4 regions of the Pseudovibrio sp. Ad46 genome follow, and region 3 is predicted to be linked to each of the others. Evidence: riboswitches for the same ligand, from Rfam matches in the RefSeq annotation. Region 3 holds a riboswitch; each other region holds the start of a gene.
What was found. Region 3 has a riboswitch for cobalamin ahead of PsAD46_RS15075 (TonB-dependent receptor). Riboswitches for the same ligand answer to the same signal wherever they lie in the genome.
Positions count from the first base shown of each region.

Region 1: another riboswitch for cobalamin. It lies ahead of cobU (bifunctional adenosylcobinamide kinase/adenosylcobinamide-phosphate guanylyltransferase); the one in region 3 lies ahead of PsAD46_RS15075 (TonB-dependent receptor).
Region 2: another riboswitch for cobalamin. It lies ahead of PsAD46_RS24015 (energy-coupling factor ABC transporter permease); the one in region 3 lies ahead of PsAD46_RS15075 (TonB-dependent receptor).
Region 4: another riboswitch for cobalamin. It lies ahead of PsAD46_RS02730 (ABC transporter ATP-binding protein); the one in region 3 lies ahead of PsAD46_RS15075 (TonB-dependent receptor).

Region 1 covers NZ_LMCG01000071.1:227,385-234,625, forward strand. Annotated here, with positions in the region: gene cobN (cobaltochelatase subunit CobN) at 1-1,828, opposite strand, end outside; gene cobW (cobalamin biosynthesis protein CobW) at 1,828-2,958, opposite strand; gene cobU (bifunctional adenosylcobinamide kinase/adenosylcobinamide-phosphate guanylyltransferase) at 2,955-3,515, opposite strand; cobalamin riboswitch at 3,651-3,860, opposite strand; tRNA gene PsAD46_RS19585 (tRNA-Asn) at 4,121-4,195, shown strand; tRNA gene PsAD46_RS19590 (tRNA-Asn) at 4,235-4,309, shown strand; tRNA gene PsAD46_RS19595 (tRNA-Asn) at 4,349-4,423, shown strand; gene PsAD46_RS19600 (hypothetical protein) at 5,136-5,825, shown strand; gene PsAD46_RS19605 (cysteine synthase A) at 6,071-7,108, shown strand; gene cls (cardiolipin synthase) at 7,205-7,241, shown strand, end outside.
Region 2 covers NZ_LMCG01000080.1:140,522-147,762, reverse strand. Annotated here, with positions in the region: gene PsAD46_RS24030 (EAL domain-containing protein) at 1-1,939, opposite strand, end outside; gene PsAD46_RS24025 (hypothetical protein) at 2,366-3,181, shown strand; cobalamin riboswitch at 3,538-3,749, shown strand; gene PsAD46_RS24015 (energy-coupling factor ABC transporter permease) at 3,785-4,450, shown strand; gene ettA (energy-dependent translational throttle protein EttA) at 4,674-6,323, shown strand; gene PsAD46_RS24005 (hypothetical protein) at 6,382-7,119, opposite strand.
Region 3 covers NZ_LMCG01000050.1:93,238-100,478, reverse strand. Annotated here, with positions in the region: gene PsAD46_RS15090 (ABC transporter ATP-binding protein) at 1-276, opposite strand, end outside; gene PsAD46_RS15085 (iron ABC transporter permease) at 276-1,274, opposite strand; gene PsAD46_RS15080 (ABC transporter substrate-binding protein) at 1,271-2,143, opposite strand; gene PsAD46_RS15075 (TonB-dependent receptor) at 2,241-4,100, opposite strand; cobalamin riboswitch at 4,276-4,489, opposite strand; gene PsAD46_RS15070 (DMT family transporter) at 4,665-5,558, opposite strand; gene PsAD46_RS15065 (formate--tetrahydrofolate ligase) at 5,891-7,241, shown strand, end outside.
Region 4 covers NZ_LMCG01000005.1:256,399-263,639, forward strand. Annotated here, with positions in the region: gene PsAD46_RS02720 (iron ABC transporter permease) at 1-38, opposite strand, end outside; gene PsAD46_RS02725 (ABC transporter substrate-binding protein) at 41-979, opposite strand; gene PsAD46_RS02730 (ABC transporter ATP-binding protein) at 992-1,774, opposite strand; cobalamin riboswitch at 2,118-2,328, opposite strand; gene PsAD46_RS02735 (RNA ligase family protein) at 2,453-3,079, opposite strand; gene PsAD46_RS02740 (hypothetical protein) at 3,898-4,170, shown strand; gene PsAD46_RS02750 (hypothetical protein) at 4,825-5,214, shown strand; gene PsAD46_RS27830 (hypothetical protein) at 5,208-5,711, shown strand; gene PsAD46_RS02755 (GNAT family N-acetyltransferase) at 5,790-6,308, opposite strand; gene recR (recombination mediator RecR) at 6,424-7,035, opposite strand; gene PsAD46_RS02765 (YbaB/EbfC family nucleoid-associated protein) at 7,213-7,241, opposite strand, start outside.

The sequences.
Region 1 (7,241 bases), on a different contig from region 3:
GATGATCAATGATCACCGAGGATAACCGCCGTTTCGCCTGCGATCCCTCTCCGGGGTCGTTGACGATGAAAGGATAGATATTCGGTACAGGCCCAATTACGGCTTCAGGATAGCAAGCCTCTGATAAGGCTAATGCTTTTCCGGGAAGCCATTCCAGATTTCCATGTTTGCCAAGGTGAATAAGTGCGTCTGCCTCAAAGCTGTCGCGCAGCCACATGTACCAGGCAAGGTAATGATGCGGCGGAACAAGCGCCGGATCGTGATAAGTCTCTTTAGGATCAATATTATAGCCGCGAGCAGGCTGAATGCCGACGGTCACATTGCCGTAAGTCTTAAGCGCCAGCTGGAAAGAGCCGTCCACAATATGCGGATCGTCCTCCGGCGCCCCCCAGCGTTCCTCAATCCCCTCTCGCACTGCCAAAGGCAGCTGAGAAAACAACTGCTTATAACGAGCAAGCGCAAACACTTCCCCGCCTTTGCGTTGGTTTGCGTTCCTAAGGGAGTTGGTAGGACCAGCCAGCAGGTCGTCTATCAACGCCTCAGAAGATTTCGGCGCATTCTCAGCAACCCCATAACCTTCTGTTTTCATGGCGCAAAGAAGGTGCGCGCAAGAGGCAGGCGTGTCCAGCCCAACCCCGTTTGCTATACGCCCATCCTTGTTGGGATAGTTTGCGAGGATTATGCCGACTTTGCGTTGATTTGCGTTTTTGTGTTTCAGCTGCGCCCAATTGGCCGCCAACGCTGCCACAAACTCAATCCGGTCCGGTTTTGGTACAAAGCGAACAAGCGAACATTGGGTCCTGACATCACGCCCACCTTCCTCCTTAAACGAGATCGCCCGCGTCAAAAGACGACCATCAATTTCAGGAAGCACCACATGCATGGCAAGGTCACGCGGGGATAAGCCCTGATCACTCTCGGCCCAGCCTTCTTCCGAGGAAGACGACAGAACGATCTGCAGAACACATGCACCTGGATTGTCCAGCACCGTGCCGGAATGAACAGCACCCGCACTCGACAACGCAAAGGCTGTGGCATTCAAAACCACATCTGGCGGGCACTGCTCAAACACGCTGGAAACAACACCAGCGCATTCCGCTTGTTTCAGGCTCGCCACATAAAGCACCAGCGGGTTTATCCCCTGTGCCTCAAGCGCATGGCATAATGCCTGCACTGGCTCAATTGCACCGCTCTGGTACAGCGCCCGATAAAACACAATGGCCGCAACCGGACGGCTTGGGTCTTTCCAGCTCGCCCGCACATCATCTAAGGAGGGAAGCGAATGCCCTTGCAGCACCAGCCCGGCCCGCGGCAACGCCATTGGCTCCGATGGTGCCTCGACAGGCAACTCAACATTCTGCGCGGCATATAGCAAAGCGTTAGAAAGGTTCTCCGCCCCGCCCTCAATCAGATAGCGCCACAACATCTGCGCAACAGACAAAGGCACGGTGGAGCGCTTCGCCAGCTCTTCATCCCACTTGTCGTCACCGGGCAGAAGAACCAGCTTCACCCCGTCAGCGCGGGCAGCTGCTTCCAGCCGCTCAACGCCGTAACGCCAGTATTCAACACCGCCCAAAAGGCGCACCACAACAAGCTTGGAGTCCTGAATGGTCTGCTCAACATAAAGATCAACAGAGTACGGATGCGACAGCGCCAGAAAACTGGCAAGACGAAGAGAGTAGCCCTCATGCTGGGCATGCGCCGCCGCAAGCCCGGCAAGCTCTGTGTCTGCTGCGCTTAAAAACACAACATCCGCAGGCGCCTGCTCAAGGTCGACGGCCTCTTCTCCATCATCCAATCGGCGTGATTGCCCGACAAGTACGTGCATCAGGCCTGAACCAACTCAAATTCACTCAGCGCAGCCTGCACACTGTGCTTGTCCAGCCCCGCAAGGCCGATCACAACAAGTTTGGAGTGGCTTTCACTGCCAGCCGCAAACCAGGCCTCCACACGCGGCCCAACCGCCTGCACTAGCACCGGCGCGGTTTTGCCCTCAACCACCACACTGCCCTTAATGCGCAACACACCAGAAACCTTCATGGCCGCTCCCACCTGAGCCTTCACCTCATCAATTGAGACGAACCGGCGGGTTGGCAGTACAAAACTCTCAAAATCATCATGAGAATGATCGTGATGATGGTGGTCGTGGTCGTGGTCGTGGTCGTGGTCCTGGTCCTGGTCCTGGTCCTGGTCCTGGTCCTGAGCATGCTGCGCTTCATGGTGAGAAAGGCGCAAGTCCATATCATCTTCTGCACCAGCATCCCGCCCAAGCAAAACATCCAGCGCCAGCTCGCCATGAGAGGCAGAAACAATCTCAACCCCATCGCGAACACGGCCACGGATCGTCTGCTTCACCGCCGCCAGCTCTGCCTCGCTCAAAAGGTCCGCTTTGGAAAGCACAACAAGGTCAGCACAGGTCAGCTGATCCGCAAACAGCTCTTCCACCGGGCTTTCATGGTCCAGCGCATCATCCGCCGCCCGCTGCGCATCAACAGCCTCTTCATCGCAGGCTACTTTGCCAGCGGCAACAGCCGGTGCGTCTACCACGGTCACCACACTGTCAACGGTCACACGTGGCTTGACAGAAGGCCAGTTGAACGCACGCACCAACGGCTGTGGCAGAGCAAGGCCAGAGGTTTCAATCACAACCACATCCGGCACCTGCTCGCGCTCCAGAAGCATCTCCATGGTCGGCAGAAAATCATCAGCTACCGTGCAGCAAATGCAGCCGTTGGCCAGCTCCACCACTTCATCAGCAGAACAGTCCGGGTCAGCACAGCCATTCACCAGTGAGCCATCAAAACCCATCTCGCCGAATTCATTGACGATCAGCGCAATGCGCTTGTTCTGTGCCTTCATCAGCAGGTTGCGTACCAGCGTGGTTTTTCCGGCACCCAGAAAACCAGTGATAATGACAGCAGGGATTTTTTTAGAAGGTGCAGCAAAAGAAACAGTCATAGGGAAATCTCCGGTAAAACAGCAGGCTTCAGCTGCAAAGGCTGCCCAGCAGCCACAAACATCACAAAATGGCAGAGGTCGGCGATACGCTGGTTCAGGCGGCCAGCTTCATCTCGAAAGGCGCGGGCCATGGCGTTTTCAGGCACAATGCCCATGCCCACTTCATTGCCAACAAACACGACAGGGCACGGCAAAGAGCTAAGAACCGCCTCAAGCCGTTCAAGCTCCACGGTCCAGTCCCGCGACCCGTGCATAAGGTTGGAAAGCCAAAGTGTCAGGCAATCAACGAGGATCGCACGATCGTTGCTGGCATGCGTTTCCAGCACGCGCACAAGCTCCAGCGGCTCCTCAACAGTGTCCCAAAGGTCGCCCCGCTGCATCTTATGATGCGCGATACGCTCCTCCATTTCACCGTCAAAGGCCTGGCCTGTCGCGATATAAGTCGGGCGTCGCCCGCTGCTTATAACCAGCTTTTCCGCATATGCGCTTTTCCCGGAACGAGCTCCACCCGTAACCAAGCAATGGCGAACACGAAGGTCGCCTCTCTGTTCAGCCATCTGGGTTAGCTGGTCAGTAAGCGCAAAGAAGCCGGGGCTTCAATCAAAGAATATGAAAGTACAGCAACTGTCTCGCACGGAGACAGGAAAATATGCGTCATGAGCACCTCTCGCCGTCCACCCGACAGCAGTCCTATGTCAAATCATATCTCCAGCCGGTCTCCTGGCTTGCGGCTCAACCGACCATAGCCCCTTCCCAGCCCTTAAAAGGCCAGTGGGATTTTCGCTAAGGTCTCACCGCTCACAGTTGCGGGGGCAGCTGCGGCTTGTCTCCATAATATATGGAACCGCATTCCCGTTTAATCTTGTCATTCCAAAGCCTGAGCCGGAACAAAAAGAAACTGGAGTTCTGGCCTTAAGTGTGGGGCGCAATCAGCTCTCCTGTCAATTGTCTTTGTGAGGATTCCAACATCACCGGAAAATCAAACCCGCAAAATCCGCGGTTTTTGGAGATTTCTGGCTAACCCCCTTGGATATCTCAATAAAAAAATAGAGAAACTGTCCACAAATCGAAAAATACGCAAAAAACGACTTGGCAAACACAACATGCCTCTGTAAAAGCCTCCTCACGCAAACGGCGAGGCAAACTCGCAAGGGTGTCATGATCCCCGGTAGCTCAGTGGTAGAGCAAGCGGCTGTTAACCGCTTGGTCGCTGGTTCGAATCCGGCCCGGGGAGCCATCCTTTTTCGTTTGCAGCCATACGGCAAGATCATCGTGATCCCCGGTAGCTCAGTGGTAGAGCAAGCGGCTGTTAACCGCTTGGTCGCTGGTTCGAATCCGGCCCGGGGAGCCACTTCTTTTATCGATCAAAGCCAATGGCAACATAGTATGATCCCCGGTAGCTCAGTGGTAGAGCAAGCGGCTGTTAACCGCTTGGTCGCTGGTTCGAATCCGGCCCGGGGAGCCATACTTTTCTCTTTATCCTCCCCTTCCTCTTAAACAGCTCTTCTCTTCACAAAACACGTGCGTGTGCGTCTATCCAGAAAACAAGAAAAATGATGGGTAGAAAACCATGTTCACGCGAAGCGAAGGCGCAGCACTATCAAGTGCCGCTGGCCGAAGACATAAAGTCCATTTGGGTAGAACTCTCTTCCGCACAAAAGCGGAGGCGTTCCATTTTGCGCTAAAACTCACCCTGATCCTGCATATGGCCACCCACTGACCCAGCTCTGGCTCCTTCAATTTTTAGGGAGTTCATAAGTCTGGAGAGCTGTGCATATCAGCAACGAGCTCAAATACCGCCCGACAGCCCTTGGCACCCACAAAAAATTGGCCGAAATGAAGCGCTGTTCTTTCAAAAGCTTAGCTCATGCGGAAAAATACTAGATTTTTTTGCCATATGTACAAACTGCGATCTACATCACAGTTCTATCCAAATCATATAGCAAATCAACACAATGAAAATTTTACATAATAGCATTTAAATAACCTGAAAGTATAAATACGCGAAACATAATTTATATACAATTATTATGGCATAGATACTCTAAGTAAATGCGTATACCTCTAATATATCTAGTGCATATTATCATAATCACTACTAAGTGATGACTAGTGAAGTGCACATAATAAGGCGCCCCCTCTGGGAAAGTTGCTGCGTAAAAGTCAGGGAGCCATAAATGAGTAGTCTGTTGCCATCCTGCGGTCTGCCGCAAACCTTCAAGTTGCATCTCACAAGATCAGGGTTTCTTGCCGCCTGCATCGCTGCGCCACTCGCTTTGGCTGCGCCTTCGCACGCAGAAACGCCACCTGCCTCCTCGCCTGCCACAACATCCGGCCCTCAGCTCATCGAAAAATCCGATAATGGCAACACCTACGCCATGCCAGAGGACTATCTGGCCGTCACAGTTGCTCCGCCCTCCAAAACACCCTACGCCGATCCATTAGAGAGTGATTTGTCCATCTGGGTTGGTGAGGTGGAAATTGAGGGCCGCAAGACCCTGTGGGTCGAGTTGATCGATACCCACGGCGAGGTCATCTACAATTCCGAGGTCCAGCAAAACGAGACGCATCTGTTGCCAGATGGCAGAGCCATCGCCGTCACCGTGATGCAACCTGCCACTCACAACAAAGCACTGCAGTCTGCCAGCCTGAAGAAAGACCAGTCCCGCGTGCCAACTGATGAGCGCTTTGTGATCACCCGCAAGGAAGCTTTTGCTCCGGCATTGGATACGCAGGTGAACCTGCTGGAAGTGCAGCCCGTCCCAAAGGAAGTCCATAACTCCTTCATGCTGCGCGCAGGTGAGAACGGTGAGATCCTCTGGAAAGCCACCAAGGATGCCATCACCTGGCTGGAAAGCAGGTCCTGACAGAGACGGAACAGCGCGCAAATCGATACTCTCTCAAATCGCATTTAGCGCACTCATTCGAAAGCCACGCACCCCGTGAGCAATTTTGTTCTCATGCGCAATCGCCAAGAGAATAATATCCTAGTCTGACGCACCCTTTGGCAGCCCATTTCTTGTTCTCGTGAGGTCAGCGCAGTAGCGTGGTCTCAAAAGGGGTAAACACCCGCATTCTGATTTTTGGTCATACGAATTATTTGAGAGAAACTATGGATACGCGCGCCTCTGCCATCGAAGCCATCGGCAACACTCCACTTATTCGCCTCAAAGGCCCCTCCGAGCGAACCGGCTGTGAAATTCTCGGCAAAGCCGAGTTCATGAACCCGGGCCAGTCCGTCAAGGACCGCGCCGCGCTCTTCATCATCAATGACGCAGTCAAACGCGGCACGCTCAAGCCGGGCGGCATCATCGTGGAAGGCACGGCTGGCAACACCGGCATCGGCCTCGCGCTGGTCGGCAACGCCCTGGGCTACCGCTCTGTCATCGTCATTCCCGAGACCCAGTCTCAGGAAAAGAAAGACATGCTGCGTATCGCAGGCGCCGAGCTGATCGAAGTTCCGGCTGTCCCCTATAAGAACCCGAACAACTACATCAAAGTCTCGCAGCGGGTCGCAGAAGAGCTGAACAGAACCCACCCGCAAGGCGCCATCTGGGCCAATCAGTTTGATAATACCGCCAACCGTCAGGGCCACATTGAAACCACCGCTCAGGAAATCTGGCAGCAGACCGACGGCAAAGTGGACGGCTTTATCTGTGCAGTCGGCACCGGTGGCACGCTTGCCGGCACCGGCATCGGCCTGAAGGAAAAGAACCCGAACATCAAGATCGGCCTTGCAGACCCACACGGCGCAGCGCTGTACAACTACTACGCCCACGGCGAACTGAAGTCCGAAGGCTCCTCTATCTCGGAAGGCATCGGTCAGGGCCGCATCACCGCCAATCTGGAAGATGCACCGATCGACATCCCTTACCGCATCTCTGACGAAGAAGGCCTGCTGATCAACTTCGAGCTTCTCGAACACGAAGGCCTCTGCCTTGGCGGCTCTTCCGGCATCAACGTCGCTGGCGCAATTCGTCTCGCAAAAGAACTCGGTCCCGGCCACACCATCGTGACCATCCTGTGTGACTATGGCACCCGCTATCAGGGCAAAATGTTCAACCCGACCTTCCTGCGCGAAAAAGGCCTGCCAGTGCCAGAATGGATGGAACGCAAGTCCGAAATCGCCATTCCATTTGAAGCTGCCTGACCTTAACGGAAAGAACTGCACAATACGCCAAGAGGTTTTGACCATTCCTCTTGGCACAGCTATAAGTAGGTCCTCGCATTACAGGAGTTGTAGCGCTTGGAATCCTCATTTAGCCTTCTCCCCCTGATCGCAA
Region 2 (7,241 bases), on a different contig from region 3:
GATCCAGATCCAGCAGCATGACTGCGGAGATCGTTTGTTCTGCGTTTGCCTGGTTTTTGATTGCTTTTTGGAAGCGCTCGCGGAAGTAAGTGCGGTTCGGCAGGCCGGTCAACATGTCATGCTGAGCGAGGTGGAGAATGCGCGCTTCGTCTTCTTTCTGCTTACGCATATCACGTACAGCTGAGACACGAAGGTTCTCGTCTGCCACTTCCATCAAGCGACCACGAACTTCAATTGGGATACGCTCGCCAGACTTGCTTAAAAGCATGACTTCGTTCGGAGTTGGCTCATTGGCCACAATGCTCTCACGCGCTTTTTCGCGGAAGTCTGGCGCGACATGAGACAGCAAGCTGGTTCCGCGCATCTCACCTGCCTGATAGTCCAGCAGCTCGTAGAGCACGTGGTTACATTCCACGATTATTCCGTCTGTCGAGATGGCGAGGCCTTCAAATGCGCCTTCTGCAAATGTGGCGAGTTTGCTGAGTTCTTCCTGCTGCTTACTGTTTGATGTTTCGCTGATTTTCCGCCGTTTCTCGTCGCTTTGCAGTTTGTCGAGGAACGTGTTGAAGAGCGAAGCGAGACGTTCTTGTGGGTCACTGTCCCGTACCGGCAAGCGCTCATCCAGCTTGGCGTCATGCCAAACCAACTTGCCGATCAAGTTCTCCATCTGGCTGATGGTGCTGACAATCGGCGTTTCATTCAGATCAATTTCGTCGGCTTGGCGGAACTGCTTCGCAAATTTGAAGGCCGTAAACAGGAATAGACCTGACAAGAAGGCCCAAAGGATGGTCAGTAAAGCTCCAACTGCCTGAAGTATAAGGTTATCCAGACTGAACCCAGCCAGCACATGGTCTGCTGGTAGTGCGGTTGTGAAGCCGAATAGGCCAATCAGAGAGCCAATGCCAAGGCTGGTGTAGTAAATGATGACTTTGTGGGTCTTAGACCTTGCGTAGATAATGCGCGCGACTGCTATAGAAGCAGCTGAGGCCGTCAGAGCAATAAGAGCGACGCCTGCAATCGTCAGATGCTGGGCATTTCCGAGAACGGAGGACAAGCCGCCGATCATGCTCAGCAAAATGGTTGGGTACATGACCTTGCGCGGTGCGAAAAAGCCGAGGGCGACACCCAATAGTACCGAGACGCCGGTTGCGACAAGAACGTTGAAGATCGCGCTGCCCAGCTCTCCGGAGTAAATGCTTGTGTTACCGACAGAAAAGCCAATGCCGCCAACGGCCATCAGCGCCGCGCCTGCTTTGATCTGCAGCACATTGTAGTTTTGTGTGTTGCGCAGAATGTACTCAGGTAACGCTGGTGAGTTTCTTAATCCGGTCACTAACATGCCGGAAAAGGCTACGAAGGTTGCGAGCAATGTGACTACGGTACCTCCGCCAATCTGCTCGAAACCAACTGACAGCACGGTGTTTTGGCTAATCGGATGAAGCAATAACCCTTGGACACCCTTCAGGTAGGCAGGGTAAATGATCCCGCCGATTGAGAGTGCAAGAATGACCGTCGCACGCAGTGTCAGCTGATGCGATAGAGGCAGATAAGCCAGAACTGCGATCATCGCTGCCATTGCTGCGTGGATTGCAGCGGCGTGGATGTCCCCCTGTGGTCTGAACTCCACTTGAGACTGCCAGAGGATTAATTGTGCCGTTACATCAGGCAAGTTCAGCGTTGTGTCGATGAGCAGGCATGCTGCTGAACTGATGGCGATGAGGAGAAGGGCACGGTTGAAAAAACGCGTCGCCCGCATACGCTCCTGAATAAACAGGCTGGAATAGACAATTAGTATTCCAAGAACACCAAGCGCGAACAATCCAACAGACAATATGGTCCATAGGTTCTGCTGCTGAGTGAGCAGTTCAGCTTGATTGAGCTGATTGTGAAGGCCACCTGTCGCAGGATCGAAAATCGACGCATACGATGACGCTGACATGAAGTGTATCGATAAACCAATTAAAACGAAAAGGAGCAATACAGGAAGTAAGAGGGCTCGAAAATGCATTTGGGTACCCCAGGAAATTCCTCGGCATAATTGTTTGAAATTATTGCGCATTTATTAAGAATTCTAGGGATGAACCGAGTTTAATTCTAAAAAGTATCGAAAAGTGCGGTGCATATGATGTTTATCTGACACTTCCAAAGCAAATTTATGAAAATTGTAAGTAAGTGTTTCGTTGAGTGAAATTCTTTATATACGTGAATACTCGTATTTATCTTCAAGTTGAGAGGAAAGAGGGACGGGCTGTCAATTATGATTCTCTTCTCTTTTCACGACAGCATTTAGTTCATTTTTTATGGGCAATTGATGTGCATTGTAGTTCACCATCTTGCTGAAACAACTTTCAGGTGGTCTTGAACGATGCAGTGGTCCAGCTTGTTTTTATACTCAGCGGTTTCGGTTTTGCAGCCAACTGGTGGAGAGCGAGATAATATCTTGCCGAGTTGGAGCTCAACCACAGCGCGCCATGGTATCGTGGAAAGCATTGAGCGTATGGCTCGGGCCGGGAGCCCTGAATATGTGAAACTCGATGACCGTGTTGCTGTTTTGGTTGGCGATGGGGCTTTATGGAGTGACGCGCTGGCTGGCGCAGACAATGCAGTGATGCCACCTGAAGCTGGCGATAGTTTTGGTAGCTTTGCTGACTATTCTGAAAGCGTACGTGCTCATCTGTCATTACACGGGCCGAAGGCTGTTGGCGCGACATATAGAGAGTTTGCTTTTCAGCCTCTGAAAGAGTTGGTGGGGTTCTTGAAAGAACATCACTTTCAGATTTGGGTTTTAAGCTTTGGAGACCATGAAGTAGATTGCACTATGGCGGAGTTGAATTACGGACTTCCGAGATTTCGGGTTATCGAGGTTACTCCCCGCGCAGCGCCGGTGTCTTCTACAGATCTTGCCCGTACTATCTGGGAGAGAATAGGAACAGCACCCCAGATTTTTCTTGGACGATCTCACAGTGATCTTGGCTTGCTGAAGCTTGCTGGAAAAGGTGAAGGGGTGCTTAAAATCCAAATTTCTGCCAGCCAAAATACTTCCACTCCTACACCGGATTCAACTCCTGATGATTCTGGAGAGCAGCAGAACTCCTGGAGCTTTGTGGTTTCTCCTGAGGAGCATTGGCTAAGGAAATATTCGTGGCAGGCACCTTCGGAGAGAACTTATAGCAAGAACTAATAGAAAATACTGAGACTTTCGTTGCAACCTGTATGAGATATATTTGATCTATTCTAGTTTTAATCGATTGAAAATCTGAGTGCTTTTGTAATGTTGAATAATATCCGATGTTTCTGAGGTAATTTTATTTATTTTGATGAAGATCAATGAAGAAATGGGGCACTCTGATATTTCTAAATGCAGCTTCGGCTGGCACTCGGATGGGGGAGTGTCAACTTTCTTAAAGGCGTGTACCAACGGGTACACGCCTCTTTTTTTGCCTGCAGCTCTGGCGGGTTACGAAGGCCGTTGCATCCCTCTGATTGTTGCTTATTCCAACTACCTCTTATTTCTAGTTGTGTCTTCTCTTGTAATTTAGGATATTCCCGCTGTTGGGTTCTGTAGAAGCCAAGCTTCTTGGATGAAAAGGGAATGCGGTAGGGATGACCAAAGATGGGCCCGAACCGCAGCTGCCCCCGCAACTGTTACGTGGTGCCTTCTTCATAAAAGCCACTGGAGATGATCTCTGGGAAGGCGGAGGACGCAAAAGCCATAAGCCAGGAAACCTGCCCGACACGACATAAACTCATGACCGCACGGAGGGTGCGAAGAGGAGCATATTAAATGCATATTGAACCGGGTTACGTTTCCGCCGCCAAGGTTATTGCTGCCAATGCAGGGGCCGTTGGCGTTATTGTCTGGGGCTGCAAAGAGCAGATCTCCGAATTCCTGAAAGAGCCATTCACACCACTGAAAACGCTATTGGCTGCGGTTTTCTTCTCCATTTTCATGCAGAGCTTCCATATGTCTGTTGGAGCATCAGAACTTCACTTCGTTGGTGCGATGGCGATGTATCTGACGCTCGGGTTTACCCCTGTTCTGCTTGGGTTTGCCATTGGCTTGCTGTTTCAGGCGCTCGCTTTTGATCCGCAGGACATGTACCACCTTGGCGTCAACAGCTTGTCTTTGATGTTGCCGCTGATTGCCGTTCACTACCTGAGTGGCCGTGAGCTGTTGTCCAAAGAACTGACCAAGCGTGTGAGCTTTGCGCAGATTCTGAAGTTGGATGCGATGTATTATGCTGGCGTGACCGGCATGGTTGGCTTCTGGTTGATGATTGGGGACGTTGCTACGCCGTTTACGGCATGGGCGCAGTTTGCTCTGTCTTATCTGGCAATTGTTGCGTGTGAGCCATTGGTCACCTTCATTGCTGTGAAGGGGCTCAAGGCCGTTGAAGACAATGCGATTGTTCGGAACCTGACAGTGGTTCAGCAGTTGAAGCTTGCGTAAGTTTTCACGAGTTTGTTTGTTATTGGGGCGGCAGTGTAAACCTGCTGCCCTTTTTCTTGCGTGGAAGTGACCAGGTGTTGTCGTGAAATTCTCCGTTTGAGGAGAAAAAGCGACGGATTTGATCATCGCTGAAGTGTTATGGATTGCCCCTTGGCGCTGCTTCCACTATGAGTGCTCTCCAGAGATTTCATTGTTTACACAGATCAGGAGATGCAGGCAGTCCATGGCGCGCCAGTTCATCTATCACATGCACGGGGTCTCCAAGGCCTACGGTGCAAAAAAAGTACTCGACAATATCCACCTGTCTTTCTACCCGGATGCGAAAATCGGTATCCTTGGTCCAAACGGTGCAGGTAAGTCTACTCTTTTGAAGATCATGGCTGGTCTTGATAAAGAGTACACCGGTGAGGCATGGGCTGCAGAAGGTGCCAAGGTTGGCTACCTGCCGCAGGAACCAAAGCTGAATGAGGACAAGACCGTCCTTGAAAACGTGATGGAAGGCGTTGCGCACAAGCAGGCACTTCTGGATCGTTATAACGAACTGATGATGAACTACTCAGATGAGACAGCCGATGAAGGTGCTCAGCTGCAGGACATCATTGATGCGCAAGATCTGTGGAATCTGGAAAGCCAGGTTGAGATGGCAATGGAAGCGCTTCGCTGCCCTCCATCCGACTCTCCTGTAAATAACCTTTCTGGTGGTGAGCGTCGCCGTATCGCGTTGTGTCAGCTGCTCTTGTCCGAGCCTGACCTGATGCTGCTTGACGAACCAACCAACCACCTTGACGCTGAGACCGTGCACTGGCTGGAACGCCATCTGCGTGAGTTTAAGGGTTCAGTGCTGATCATTACCCACGATCGCTACTTCCTTGACAACGTGACTGGCTGGATTCTGGAACTCGACCGCGGTCAGGGCATTCCTTATGAAGGCAACTACTCCACTTACCTTGGTCAGAAAACTAAGCGCATGGAGCAGGAAGGCCGTGAGAACATGGCTCGTTCCCGCGCTATCAAGCGTGAGCAGGAATGGATGGGCATGACGCCGAAGGGCCGTCAGACCAAGTCAAAAGCGCGTATCAATGCTTATGATGCGCTGTTGACTGCTCAAGAAGAGCGTATGCCTTCAATTGAGCAGATCCTGATCCCTGTTGGTGAGCGTCTGGGTAACAATGTTATCGACGTTCAAGGCGTTTCCAAAGGCTTTGGCGATCGTTTGTTGATTGATGATCTGACCTTCAAACTGCCACGTGGTGGTATTGTTGGTATCATCGGTCCAAACGGTGCTGGTAAGTCAACACTCTTCAAGATGTTGTCCGGTCAGGAAAAACCAGACGGCGGTGAAGTGGTCGTCAGTGACCGTGTGCACCTTGGTTATGTGGATCAGTCCCGTGATAAACTGGATGACAGCAAGACCGTTTGGGAAGAGATTTCCGAAGGTGCTGAAGTGATCTATCTTGATAAGAAAGAGATCAACTCACGCGCTTACTGCTCCTCCTTCAACTTCAAGGGTGCTGGACAGCAGGCGAAAGTTGGTGATCTTTCCGGTGGTCAGCGTAACCGCGTGCATCTTGCTAAGGTTTTGAAGTCAGGCGCAAACGTTCTTCTGCTCGATGAGCCGACCAACGATCTTGACACCGAAACACTTGCAGCTCTGGAAGATGCGCTTGAGAACTATGCTGGTTGTGCCGTGGTTATCTCGCACGATCGTATGTTCCTTGACCGTCTTGCAACGCACATGCTGGCCTTTGAAGGTGATAGCCACGTTGAGTGGTTTGAAGGTAACTTTGAAGACTACGAAAAAGACAAGGTTCGCCGCCTGGGCGCACACGCTGCAGACCCAAGCCGCATCAAGTACAAGCCACTTACACGCTAAGTCTAGCTTGCTTGAAAGAATTAAGGCCCGCATTTTGCGGGCCTTTTTTGTTGTTTTACTAGATGGTTAGCAGCTCGAAGACAGGTTCACGCCGCAAAGCTTCTGTCTGCGCAGCACCTCCATCGCGGTCGCTTCGAATTTCGTTGCGATAGCTGGCAAAGTCCCAATGGTGTGGAGCAACGTCTGACGCTGGTCGTTCACCAGGTTGGATACCTGCATGAGAGAGTTTCTGCTCGATGGTTTCGACAAAGGATTTATCATTCTTCAAATCTTGCGCCGTGTACTGGGAATCTTCAGCACTTGGGCGCAGGTAAAGAGTAAATTGAGCACCGACTTGTACGCGTGAGCCTTCTGTCACGCGTGTCATGTCGGTTACTTTCCATTTATCGACCGGAGAGTCTTCCGAAAAGAGAAGTGTGTTAATGGCATCAAAGGCTTGTGGTACCTGACTAGGCTCGATGCTTAAATGGATTTTGTCACCCGCAAACTCACCTTTTGCGTTTGGATCAATGCGCTTGGTGTGGATGAAGCTGTCCTGACTCTCAATATTGAGCGTTCGCCAACCACTGTTCTCTGACCCCCAGCCACTGTTCTTTGCTGCTTCGAAGTTTGGTGGGTTTGCTGCTGGGCGGAATACTGGTGCAGGCAAGTCTTTCACTTGCTGCGCAACAGCGTCCTGCTTACCTGCCAAGCCTCCTGGTTTGTTGGCTTGGTGGTTGGTAGCAGCCTGTTGCTGAGGTTGGTTGAGCTGCAATGGTGGGACTTGCAGTTTAAGAGACAGTCCAAACTTTGGCATGAGATCCTCTCCTCGCTTGAAAACTTGAAGGCCGCGTCATCAGACAGGGCTGTCTGGTCCCTGTATTGCTACAACCTTTGAGGGAGAAGATAGGGAATGTGCAGCGTGCATTACGTGCTGCT
Region 3 (7,241 bases):
TACAGACAAATCCCATGCCACATCACGCTCCTGCGCCATGTAAGCAACATGCTTGGATAATTGCTTGGCCGAGATGCTTTTGAGGAGCTGGTTGTCGTAGCTGATCTCTCCATAAGACGGGATTAATCCGACCATGGCTTTCATCAGTGTGGATTTGCCTGAGCCGTTGGGGCCGATCAAGCCAACGATCTCACCTTTACCAATCTCCAGATTGATTGAGGACAGGATGTTCTTGGGACCGTAGTTGACAGAAAGATCTTTGAGTTGAAGCAGCATCAGATCAAAGCCCTGCGTTGTTTAATGATCAGCCAAAGGAAGAACGGCGCACCGACAATTGCCGTCAGCACTCCGAGCTTGAGGTTTGATTGTGGGCCGAACAGTTTCACTGTGATGTCTGCAAGCGTAAGCAAGCATGCCCCTGCAATGGCACTTGGCAGCAGAAGGCGTTGCGGCTCTCCGCCCACCATTTTGCGTAGCAGATGAGGTACAATCAGACCGATGAAACCGATTGTTCCAGTCACAGCTGTCACAGCACCAACACTGGCCGCGGTTCCCGCAATGGCACAAAATCGCAGATGAGGTAGAGACACACCCATAGTATGAGCAGTTTCCTCACCCAGAGACAACGCATTGAGGCCTTTGCCCGTGATGAGCAAGAGGCTCCAGCCGATCACGATGAACGGCGCAATGATGTAAAGGTGTTGCATGGACCGGTCGTTTAATGAACCCAGCATCCAGAACACGATTTCCATGGCTGCAAACGGGTTAGGCGACAGGTTGAGTGCCAATGACGTGAGCGCAGTCGCTATGCTTGAGATCGCAACGCCTGCAAGGATCAGTGTCAGCGTCTGCCCTCGCCCGCCTGCCAGCATGGGCAGCAAAACTGCTGCAATCGCTGCGCCGAGCAATGCAAACGCTGGCAGTGCGAAGGGCATGGTAATTGTCAGTCCTGTGTAAATAGCTATGACTGCGCCCAGACTTGCGGAGGAGCTGACGCCGATCAAACCAGGTTCCGCCAACGGATTGCGCAGGAGGCCCTGCAATACAGCACCGGACAGGCCTAGTGTTGCACCCGTGATTAAGCCCAGAAGGGCGCGCGGCACGCGGATTTCCCAAAAGACGATGGAAACGGGTGTTTTTTCTGCGGCGAATGCTGCTTTAATCAGCTGCATGAATGTTAAATCAGCAGCGCCGATCATGAGCGAGGTTACAAACAAGACAGCAGCGATCAGGCATAGTGTCATAATCAACGGAGCATCCGGATGCTTTGTCATTCGGCTTGCGCTCCTAATTTGGTGGCTTGGTTGGCCAGTTTACCAATAGCTTGCGTCACAAACGGCAGACCACAAATGGTGTATTTGTCTTCAACCATGACGCGGCCACTGTTGCCGAGTGTTCGCTTCAATGCCGGGTGAGCGAGGAGTTCAAAAGCCAGTGCTGGTTTATCTGAGAACTGAGTGCCCTCAACAAGCAACTGTGGGTCTTCGAGGATCAGCAGCTCCAGAGGCAGTTTACTTGTGCCCTTCAAGCCCAGATTATTGGCAATATTCTGCAGGCCTGCCGTTGTGATCAACTCATTGACGAGGCTACCATCTCCCGCCGTGTACCCATTGGCGTAGTAGACCCCTGCCCGTGCCTGTTCATCTGGCTGGACGTCGATTAACTGTTGGATTTCGGAGGTGAACTGCTGTGCAAGCGCTTCAGCTTGTTGTTCACGTCCCAATACCTTACCGAGACGTCGTAGCTCTTTGGCGATGTCTGAGATCGTGCGAACGGGCGGCACTTGAACCACCGTTATTCCGAGACCGCGCAGCATCTGGACTGTGGTTTGGTTTGTGTATGTCCCTGCGATCACCAGATCAGGGTTCATCAGATAGATTTCTTCCGCCCCGCCGAAGTTGACCGGATAGGCCTTTGCCTCTTTACTCATGACGGAGAGCGTTGGGTCAGATGCTAATTTGGAGACTGATACAAGTTGTTCTTTGCCTGCGAGCAGCATGGAAAACTGGTCGGTGCACAGGTTCATGGAGACAACTCGCCGGGGTGCCTTCGCCTCGCTCTGGTCCGCTCGTGCAACAACCGGACTGAACGCCAGAGCCATCAGAAACGCCATTTGCATGATCTTTTTGATCTTATTTCGCATTTCGACCTTTTGAGAGGCGTACAGACATGGAAAGGCAGCCCGAGCAGAGCCATCCCCTGCAAGATGCCGCTCAGCTTTCACCGAGCGGCATACTTAATCAGAAACTGGCAGTAAGACCAGCGTAAACAGAAAGACCCGGTGTCTGATAGCCGTTAATTAGCTCATAATCCTGATCTAATAGGTTCTCACCGCGAACATATAACTCTACCTCTTTGGTCACATCATATGAGGCTTTGGCACCTAACAGGAACACATCTTCCATAGCTACGATGTTGGGCCAATCAGATCCAAGATTTTCACCAAGATAGGTACCATTCACATTCAGCGAAATGTCGTCTGTAAAACCATAGTTCATTGCCACACTCAGATCATGAAGAGGAACATGAGCTAAACGTTTCTTATCTGGACCAACAGAGTAGGTGTATGTATAGCCTGCGGTCAAAACCAAGCGATCGGTTGGCTTATAACTAACTTCCAACTCTACACCTTGACTGCGCGACGTCCCTTTTATCTGATTATATTTGCTGATCGAATTATCATAATCAATCAAGTCGTCAGTCAAAATATTGAAATAAGTAGCGGAGGTTGAAAGCTGCCCATCCAGCCATTTCTTATCTACGCCGACATCGAAGCTAAGGCTTTCTTCTCGCTCAAGCTCATGATTGCCATAGCTAGGGTGATTAAGTTCGTAAAGCGAGGGAGCTCTAAACCCATTCCCAACACTGGTTCGAACTCTCAAATCTTCATTAACTTCATAAGAAGCAGTCAATCGTTTCGAAACAAAACTGCCAAATTCACTATGTTGATCAAAACGCACTGAACTAGCCAAATTCAACCCACTGAGTGGTTCAATCATAAGCTGAAGGAAAGCTCCACCAATGGAACTGCTGTCGTCGATCGGGTCATTTGTTTTTGAGAACTCTTGGGACCAATCTCCCCCAAAATTGAGCTTTGTCTTTTCGTTAACTTCGTACTCACCAAGGTAGTCGAATTTAACTCTCCTCCCCTCAAAAACAGATTTTTCTTTGGCCGCGTCTGCAAAATCCTGTTCACGCTTGATATCTGTAACCTGAACCGAAAAATCAGAATAAAACCGATCTTCAAACGCCAAGTAGTTCGCGCCTACCTTTACTGAAATCTGCCGATAATGCATGTCATCTTTGACGTTCGGCTTCCCTGAGGCATCAAGCTCAGTAGTGCCCTTTGTTCCTCTTGCTGCAAAGTAAAGGTTAAGATTCTCTGTTAGGTCAAAGGATCCTTTTGCTGACACCGTTGTATTTTCATAACCATCATCATCAGCGGGCTTACCCTTTGGTGAAACTGCACTAAACCCATTTGTACGAAAATGCTCGATACCTAACGCAATATCAGCACGATCTGACGCTCCTCGAACACCATATGAAACATTCTTTGTATCGTAAGAACCGACTTCAACCCGTGCAGATTGCTCAACTATTCCTGCTGGAGCACGCTTAGTTATAATATTGATTACACCTGCGATCGCCTGTCCTCCATAAAGAGCACTTTGTGAGCCTTTGAGTATTTCAATACGCTCTACATCCGCGAGCAACATATGCTGAAACGCCGTCGATGGTCGTGCACGTGTTGGATCTGTTAGATCCAAACCATCAACTATAACTTTAATGTATCTACCATTTTGACCTCTCATGCGAAGAGTAGACAATGTACCTGCCCCTCCATTCTGAGTGAGGGAGATGCCCGGGAGCTGCGCGAGGTAATCCTGAACAAACGTAGCGCCGTCGTTCTTTAGGTCTTCTTCGGTGACAACGTGGGTAGTGGAGCCGACTTTGCCGGCTTCGGTTTCCGTTCTGTTGGCGATGACGATGATTTCGTCGAGCTCGGTCTCGTTTGCGGAGGAGATTAGAGTTGAGCTGAGGAGAGCTGAGAGAGCTACGCCAGATTTGAGGGTAGCTGCGATCCAAGATGTGTTACGCACGAGTTTGGTCCATCATTCACAGCATCCATGACGGATGCCATGCTGTTGATTGCATTGTGCGTCTTTGAAGAAACCTGGTTCTAACCTTTTGAAATAAAGTCAGATTCATTGCCGCTCAGACGCACTGTGAATGTCACCTGAACGGAATACCGCCCCTTAGCACGCCCCGTGCCGTGGGTGAGTGACTGCATCTGGCAGGTCTCCTGGCTTGCGCGTCCTTACTGTTGCTCCGCCTTCCCAACACTGCTTTAAACAGCTGCGTCAGTGGCATGTGTGAGCAACAACTCTACGCTTACAGTTGCGGGGGCAGCCACGGCTTTTCCAATCGGACCGTGTTCCCTTTTCATTTTTATCTAATCGACAAAAATACCAAATGCCCGGCTATTGATCAGATTTCAGGGGCTTTCGTCAACTGGCTGAATAGCGAACTTGATAAAATTCGACCAATTGCCTGCAAAACTCACAGAAATTGCTGATGCGGCCACACTACCAGATCTTGCGGTGCGGCCACTTAAGGTCGCACCTGCTTGTGGTACTTAGGCAGCATGGTTGCATATCGTCTGTTTAACTCATGAAAATCAAAGCACAGCCGAGAATGACGAGGAGTGCACCAATCCATGCCCCAATGGCAGGAAACTCTTTGGTTTGCCACCACAGGACAGGCAGCATCATCGCTGGAGTGGTTGCAGACAGGGTAGAAACGATGCCCACCTCTCCGCCACTCAGCGCATAGAGGATCAACGTCATGCCGATACCCATGCCAAGCATGCCGGACAAGGAGGCCAGTGCGACAATCTCTTTGTTGATTGGGTTCGCCAGTCTGAAAGGACGGCCCGGCAGGTAAAAGAGCACCAGCAAACCAAAGGCTGCAATGGTGCAGCGCATAAGCGAGATGGCGACGGGATCTGCTCCACTTTCCATAACGGGACGAATGATGATTGACCCGACTGATTGGGAAAGTGCGGCCAACGTGCCAAAGAGGACACCAATGGAAACAGGACCTCTAATCGCCTCCCATTTATGAAGCTGGTCTTTGCGCTTTCCAAACGCAATGGCGAGGATAACGCCGACCAGAACGAATGAGATACCAACAAGTGCCTGAAATGACAGTTCCTCTGACAGAAACAGCCACCCAAGAAGCGCTGACATGGGTGCGTTCATGGAAAACAGGATGGCTGTGCGGCGCGGTCCCATACGGTTGAGCGTGAGGAACAACAAAGTGTCCCCCATGAAGATGCCGACAAAGCCAGAGAGAAAGATGAGAGAAGCGTGGCTTGAATCAACCGTATTCCATGTGCCTGTTGCAATGACATAGATACCCAGAAACACCACAACAAACCACATGCGCACGCAGTTGAAGCCAATGGCTCCAAGGTGTGCTGCAGGTTTTGCTGAAATGAGACCACCAATAGCCCAGGTGGCAGCGGCACCGAGCGCGGCAACTTCAAATAAAAACATGGGGTGACCTAACCGACGAAACTACGGCGCGGCGCAGTTTGTTTATAAAAGCCAACCAGCTCTACTGCTCTTGGATTTGCCGCGCAAGCGCAGTCTGGTGAATTTTAGAACAGACCAACAGCTATTCAGGCAATAATATTTCACATCTCAGCAAAAACACAGATGAGCACCGTTAACTAAGTTAGTTTCAAGTGCCCTACCTCAATCTTGAACTTTGCAGGTGCATTCGGTAGAGATTCTACGTAGAGATTACATTGCTGTTCCTGCCTGATTTGCGTTTTTGACGCTCTCTCCGGCTCATTTTATTACACGTTCTAATCTGGAGATTTTCCATGAAAGATATTGAAATTGCCCGCGCAGCAGACATGAAACCCATTGCGCGCATCGCTCAAAATCTGAAGATCCCGGAGGACGCTCTTGAACCTTATGGCCGGTTTAAAGCCAAGGTTAATCTGGATGAGATGCCAGAGCTGAGCAGCAATCCATATGGCAAACTCATACTTGTGACAGCTGTTTCCCCAACCCCAGCGGGAGAAGGCAAGACTACGACAACTGTGGGCCTTGGTGATGCGCTCAACCGCATTGGGCTAAAAACAACTATCTGCCTGCGAGAACCTTCTCTTGGCCCGTGCTTTGGCATGAAGGGGGGAGCAGCAGGCGGCGGGTACGCACAAGTGGTACCCATGGAGGACATCAATCTCCACTTCACAGGCGATCTGCATGCAATCACTACCGCACATAACTTGCTGTCTGCTATGATTGATAACCACATTTATTGGGGCAATGCGGAGAGTATTGATCAACGCCGCGTTGTCTGGCGCCGGGTTGTTGACATCAATGACCGTTCATTGCGCTCCGTTACCACTGGTCTTGGCGGCGTAAGCAATGGGTTCCCGAGTGAATCTGGCTTTGACATTACCGTGGCTTCTGAAGTGATGGCCGTGCTTTGCCTTGCTGAAAACCTACAGGACCTTCAGGGCCGTTTGGGCCGCCTGTTGATTGGGTATCGTAAAGACAAGACACCCGTTTACTGCCGGGATATCAAAGCCGATGGTGCTATGACTGCGCTGCTTAAAGATGCCTTCTGCCCCAATCTGGTTCAAACGCTTGAGAACAATCCTGCCTTTATTCATGGCGGCCCGTTTGCCAACATCGCGCATGGCTGCAACTCGGTGATTGCGACGAAAACAGCACTGCGCCTTTCTGATTATGTGGTGACAGAAGCAGGTTTTGGTGCCGACCTTGGAGCAGAAAAATTCTTCAACATCAAATGCCGTCAAGCTGGTTTGACACCGAATGCCGTTGTTGTTGTGGCCACTGTTCGTGCACTCAAGATGCATGGCGGTGTTGCCAAGAATGATCTGACAGTGGAGAACATCCCTGCGCTTGAAAAAGGTATGAGCAATCTGGAACGTCACGTGAAAAACTGTCAGCGCTATGGTGTTCCTGTCATTGTGGCCATCAACCGGTACGGTCCTGATACAGATCAGGAAATTGACGTGATCATGACTCGGATGGAGAATCTTGGCGTTAAAGCCGTGCCCTGCACGCATTGGGCTAATGGCTCAGCAGGCACTGAGGAGCTGGCGACTTCTGTCTCTGAAATTCTCCAGACAACACAGTCAGACTTCAAACATCTTTATGAAGATGATCTGGCCCTTTGGAAGAAAATTCGCAGGATTT
Region 4 (7,241 bases), on a different contig from region 3:
TCTTTGGGGGCTACAACAACGCCGGTTCCTTCGCTCATTGTTAGTTACCCCAGAATGCGGTTGCGAGTTTCTTGATCGCCTTGATGTTCCGTGGTCCCGGAGTTGCTTCAGCATATTCCAGCGTCACGAACCGGTCATTCTTCACCGCATCCATATCCGCAAAGGCGGGGTTGTTGAGCATGAACTCACGCTTCTGCGCAGCAGTCACTTCGCCGTAGTTGATAATCACGATCACTTCCGGGTTGGTCTCAACCACAGCCTCCCAGTTCACGCGCACCCAGCTCTTATCCAATGTATCCGTCACGTTGGTGCCGCCAGCAGCCTCAATCAGCGCGGTTGGCATCCCATAACGACCAGCAGTGAACGGAGAATCTTCACCTCCGTCATAAACAAACACACGCAGAGGTGTGTCAGCAGCCTTCAAGCCAGCTTTGAACTGCGCAAGGTCTTCGCGATAAGCCTGCACCAACGCTTCCGCCCGCTCTTCAACATCAAAGATGCGGCCAAGGTTCAAAAGATCATTGTACATGTCATCCATGGAAACCTTTGGCTTCTCGCCAATATGGATGCAGCTCTCGGTCAGCTCGTACACCTTGATACCGAACGGCTCCAGCGTCTCCGGTGTGAGCTCGCCACCAACCCTCATACCATAATTCCAACCTGCAAAAAAGAAATCCGCGTCAGCACCAATTAGGATTTCTTTGTTCGGATACTTTGGGGCAAGCTCCGGCAGCACAGCCACTTGATCCGTGAGCTCTTCATCCAGCGTCTTCCACCCAGAAATACCGGTGTAGCCCACCATGTTGTCCTGCAACTCCAGTGCCAGCATCATTTCTGTGAGGTTGGAGTCATGCGATACCGCCCGCTGCGGCACGCCATCAAATTCGACAGTGCGGTTACAGCTCTTGACGGAAACCTCTGCCAGCGCAGCGGAAGAGGAAAGCAGCGCCGCAGCCAGCGCCAAACCAAGTTTTTTCATGAAAAAGTACCCTTAAGAATGCAGATCAAATGTCAGAAGAGAGTGTTGTCGGTCCACCAGCTGTTCGCGCGTTGTGCGCACCTGAAAAGCCTTGGAAACCAAAGCGGGAGAGAGGATCTGCTCCGGCACCCCAAATCCAAGCATTTGCCCGTGGTCCAGCAACAGGATCTGGTCACACACCTCAGCTGCCATGTTCAGGTCATGCAGGCTGGTGATGATCGTCAGATCCAGCTCTTCAATGAGCTTCAGAATTTCTAGCTGATGGCGAATGTCGAGATGGTTGGTCGGCTCATCCAAAATGAGCAGCTCTGGCTCCTGCGCCAACGCCCGCGCCACCATAACCCGCTGCCGCTCTCCGCCAGAAAGCGTGCCAAACAACCGTCCGGCCAAGGCATCCAGCTGCAAAGCGCGGATCGCACGGTCCACCACCTGCCGGTCTCGTTCTCCGGAAGCTGCTAACCCACTGCGATACGGCGTGCGTCCCAGCTCCACAATCTCACGCACCCTCAGCGCAAAATCCGTCGGCTGCTCTTGCAATACCGCTGCCACCCGCTGTGCCGTGATCTTGGCGGAGAGGGACCAGATGTCATCACCGCCAACGCAAATCTGCCCGCTCATCGGCTTGTTGAACCGATAGAGCAGCCGCAACAACGTAGACTTGCCAGCCCCGTTCGCGCCAACCACGCCAAGCACTTGCCCCGCAGCCAACTCAAAACTCAACGGCTGCAACACCAACGAACTCTTCCGATCAGGCGCCCACGAAACATCGCACACAGAAACAAAAACCGCGCTCATGCCAAAGCACCCGTGCGCAGCTCAGCCTCAATCGGGCAACCAAAGGTGCCTAAATGATGAGAAACAGGATCAAGCATCGTACCAACCCACCTGAGTGAAACACTACACATCATCAATGTAACGTTATAACGTTACATTGATTGTCGAATCCTGAGGCAAAAGTCAAGCGCACACGCGCGTCAACCATCAGCGGTTCGCAAAACGACCCGGAATAAAGTTTAAGTCTTGAGGAAACAGGTAACATAACGCCCTCCGCGCAACGGCAGGGGCAAACAGAAACCGGATATGTGAGAGGCTTGCGCCAATGCAACCATTATGGCCTCCTCCGGGACGCCCCGCCCGGGTTGAAGTGAAACATAATGGCAGGTCTCCTGACTCGCGGGTCTGTGCTCAGCCAGCCTTCCCGGATCTCTCCAGTGGCATGCTTGGCGTCGCTCGCCGCTTACAGTTGCGGGGGCAGTCACGGAATTAGCGCCTGTTGGCTACACTTCACCGTGTTCCCTTTTAATCCCGAGGCCTTTCGCACCTCAGAAACCATAGGCCTGCATACTGAGTATTGAGCCCCCCAATTGCAAGCGCTTTCGAGAATAGACCTGAGGTGCTGTTGATAGCAGCTATCACCACACCAAAGTCACCCCGCACTAGATGCTGGACTTAGAACCACGTGCTCATGTGCTCCTAGCTCTTTCGCAACCCGTTCTTGGTAATCTCACCATGCATCCAGTGGGTGTCACTCTGTACGTGATCTGCGCGCACATACTTGGCCATATGTGTCGCCATGTCAGGCTCTTGGAATGCCTCGGTGGTTCGCACGACAAAGCCCTCCTGTTTGCTCAGGTTGAGCCCGTTCAGCACTCCGTCAACGCTTGCTTGAGTGAAAACGCCCCTGTGCAACACCGGAACAGGAGCGATGCCCAGCTCTGAGAAACGGTCCAGCGTCGCATCCCAACTCTGTGTGATGCCGCCAGCAATCCATGCAAAACCTAGAAAGTAAGTGGGCAACCTGTCATAAGCGACGGAATGACGGGCAAACAGATACTCACCGATGATCCGCTCATCCTCAGCAAGACACGGCGAAACACCTGCCGCAAAAGCTTTCATCCAATCACGGGATGGATGATACCCACTGTCAGGGCTACGCGCATGGCATCCACTCTGCAGGATAGTCGTGTTCTCGCCGTCCATCTTCTCGGTAAAGACGACTTCTGCAGCGCTTTCCAGAACCGCCAAATCCCGCAGGATTTTGTCGTCGCTCATTACACCGGGAGAGCTGGGTAAGTGATAGGTGCGGCCATACTTCTTCATGGATCCCGCAGCTCCTTATCTCCAAAGCGAATAAGGGAACTCCGATTTTAATTCCTATGCTCATTGAGCCAGGACACCGCCCCTTCTTCTTATCGGGTGGTGATTACAAGCTTTAACGAGCAACCACAACCACCCACCGTCTTCCCGGACAAACGCAGTGCAGATCCGGGATCCAGAGCAACACGCTCAGGCATAAGCCACGGCACAAACACCTTGCTCCCCCCCACCATCCACATCCCTGTCAAAACTACCAGTTTGACAGGGTAATAACCTCATCCCATTCTCATGCATGAAGCGCACAAGTCCTTTGTTATGGGCGGGAGGGTGGTGAATAGAATACCCTTTCGAGGGGAATAAACTCGCCTGTCTGTTTGCAGGTTTCTAGCCTCCCGCCCGCCAAAGGGTTCTCACGCCACCCTCCGTCTTCCCGGACAAGCGCAGCGTAGATCCGGGATCCAGAGCGACATGCTCAGGCATAAGCCACGACACAAACGCCTCGCTAACCCCGTCATCCACATCCTTGTAAAAACTGTCAGTTTGACAACCGTCGGTTTTCATTCCACATTCATCTGTGAGGCTTCGAAACCTCCTTTAGACAGCGGTAACCGCTCCCGTTAACTAGCGGATTTTTTGTGCCTTTTTTCTAAGGGCGCAGACCCTTTGCTATGAGCGGGAGGGCGGTGAATACAATACCTCTTTCGGGAGGGAATAAACTCGCCTGTCTGTCTACAGGTTTCGAACCTCCCGCTCGCCAGCGGGCCGTCGAAAGCCTTGTTGTCGCGCGGTTGTTCAACACCCTATAGACAGAGGGATTGAGAATGACCGACTCCGCATGTGCCTGTGGCACCACAAATACTTTCCAAAATGAAATTGACGAAGTCATCGTCGCTGTCTCGGATTTGCAAAACCTCTCGTATATTCAGCACCTCGTGCTGACAGAGAGAATGCAGCACTCCAGTGAGCGCGATGCCCTGTTCACTTTGCATCACGCCTTCCGCGATCGCCTTGAAGCACTGGAAAAAAGCTGCGGAATGTTAGAGCGAGTCGCTCATCCGCAGCCAATAAACGCAAAAAATCCGCTTCCTGATTAAGCCGTGCAGCTCTTTGCTCGCAGGCACCCTCCCAAAAACCCCATCGGTTTTCGATCAGGGAGATGCACAGGAGCAAAGAAAAAAGCCAGCCTCGTAAAAAAGGACTGGCTTAGAAAATGGCTTAATCGTGCAGCGCGCTCTACGTGATCGGTACCCCTGACCACGCAGAGCTCGTTCAACAGCACTGTGATGGGTAAATGGCACAAGTCCGTGCCACTTGCCTCCGGTACCAATGGCGAAACGCAAATCCACCCCGCATCCTCGCCAAACGGTGCCCTGCTGGTCTGCGGCAATACCACCACGCCGCAGGCCAGCGCCTCCTTAAAAATACCAGTGCCACCCACATGACGTCCACCCCCTGAAAAATCAGAGGTAACATTCCTTCTACCGCCCCACCCACTGGATCCCGCATCAAGTGCGGGACGACGGCATTGAAGCAACCGCAACAACCTCACCAATACATTATAGTTACATCAGATAATCAAAACGCAGATCTCAACGTCTCTTTTGCTCGGACTGGGTACGTGGGCTCTATGAGGCATTCACAGAGGTAAGGCGTGATTTCGATAAACTGAGCTAAGTAGTAATGGCCAGTTAATTTACTTCCCCAATAACGTGTGATATTCGCCGGTATATTACCTATGGGGAAGTGTTATGAAAAAGCAATTGTTCGCTTTATGCGCTGCTTCTATGTTGATTGCTGGCTGTTCTAGCAGTGGAAGTAATAGTGTAGAAGTCCGCGCTCGAAAGGCTGCCAACCTTTCTATCTGGAAAACCCGTCAGGAGGTTCGCTTTGCAGGGAAGCCATTTGAGGTGGCCGTTGCAAAAGATAAAGCCTTTTCATTTGTTGCTCCAAAAGGCTCAGGATTTCCTTATTCGCCTGCTGAGGTTGAAGGCGTTGCACGCGCTGTAACTGGATGTAAAGCAGAATTTGGGGCAGGAATACTGGCTTTTGTTGGTGGCTTCTCAAAGAAGTCGGATCTGCGAGAGATTCAATCTAAATACTCAGGCTTTGATTATTGGCGTGTGGATCTCAAATGTTAAAAATATTGAAAGCGGTGAGCCTAACTGTTCCATTTATTATGATTGCAGGACTCGTTGGGTGTTCTAATCAATCTCGACCAGCCTTTGAAGATGTGGTGGACCGCGAGATAGTATTTCCTGAGTACCCGAGTAGTGGTTGGACTTATTTAAGTTTCTCTCAGGCTCATGGATATCAGGTCAACTATCTTGGCAAAAATGGTCGTGCTTGGTTATGGTATCCGGGGAACTCAGTGGTAGTCCCGGAGGAATGGAAGCGTGATACTGTTGCAGGACAACAAGCTGTTTGTTGGCGGCATCCAGCGAAGAGCTATAACCCAGTAACGAAGCGATATGGTGGGTCTTTTGCATGCCAGTCGCTGGCATTGTCGCAACGAAGAATCATCGCAAGACTAAAGGGTGATCCTTTCGCGCTTTCTTCTGACAAAATTCCTTATCGGCTCTCGAAGTGTTCCGCACCTAAAGAGTTTGACTTCAATCGTGACCAGTTTCGATGCTGATTAGCGATTGAGCTCTGTGTTTCTGGCTGCAGGTTGGTTTAGGTAAGCGCAAATAATCCAGCACAACTTGTTGCCAACTCACCCCAAATCAAACCGCTTACAAATCCGGTCTACCGGTGTCCCATCAGCCAGCGGCACGGCTTCCAGCACTTTGTAGTCTTTGAAGCCGCGGGAGGTGTAGTAGGCGAGGCCGCCGGTGTTGTCGGCGCGGATGGTGGCGGTGATGGTGACGAGGCCTTTGCCTTCCAGATTGGCAAGTGTCGCTTTGAACAGCGCACTGCCAATGCCGCTCTTGTGCAAACCCGGTTTCACAAAGGTGCCGATATCAATCCAGTCAGCGGGGATATCTCCGTAATGGCTGGCGATTTGAAAGCCAAGCGGCTCGCCGCTCTCACGATCAATCGCGCAAACAGTGCTCTCCAGAATATCCGCTTCAAGAAACCACTCGATGAACTCACCTTTGTTCAACGGCTTCTCAAGCGCAGTTGTCCCCCCGGCCTCAATAATCCGGTTGAGCAGGGCGAGCAGTTCATCCACATCATTGCGCTGGGTTTTGCGGATGAAAAACTGGGTTGGTTTGGCGGAAGACGTGTTCATTTTCAAAAATCCTGTTCAACGCAATAAATACGCAAATCTTTCAAATCAACGCACATAGCAACGCAAACGACTTATGCGACGGAAATACCCGCACAAGCACAGAGCAAGAAACCTGCTAAAACTTTGTTCTTGCTCGCAAAGCCTGCGCCAGCGTGCCCTCGTCAAGGTAGTCCAATTCCCCACCAACCGGCACGCCATGGGCAAGACGGGTCACTTTCACATTCTCAAATCGCGCAAGCTGGTCCGTAATGAAATGTGCAGTGGTCTGTCCTTCAACGGTCGCGTTCACAGCGAGGATAACTTCGCTCACCACACCGCCTTCAATCCGCTCAACCAGCTTGGAAATGTTGAGGTCATCCGGCCCGATCCCATCCAGCGGAGACAGGGTGCCACCGAGGACATGATAATGCGCGCTGACAGCGGATGCCCGCTCCAGCGCCCAAAGGTCAGAGACGTCCTCAACCACCACAATGGTTGCTCCATCCCGGCGCGGATCAGAGCATATGGTGCAAGGATCACTGGTGTCGACGGTGCCACATTCAGAGCAGATGCCAACCTGATCAACCGCCACGCCCATGGCTTCTGCCAGCGGGATAAGCAGTTGATCTTTCTTCTGAACCAGATGCAAAGCAGCACGTCTGGCCGAGCGCGGGCCGAGGCCGGGCAGCTTGGACAGCAGCTGTATCAGGCGTTCAATTTCGGGACCAGCAACCCTGCGTGTACTCATCTAAAATCTATGCTCTCTGCGAGAAAGAAAAGGCACCCGCAAAGCAGTTTTGCGAGACAATGCCAGATAAACTATGCCCGCCTGAAGAGGCGGGCAAGAGGGAATAAATCCGTTTCAGGTCTACCGCCAAATCTGCGCAGGGCCGCGGTGATTTGGCAACAGATAGCCTTGAAGATATTAAGAGCCGAACGGGAGTTTCATGCCAG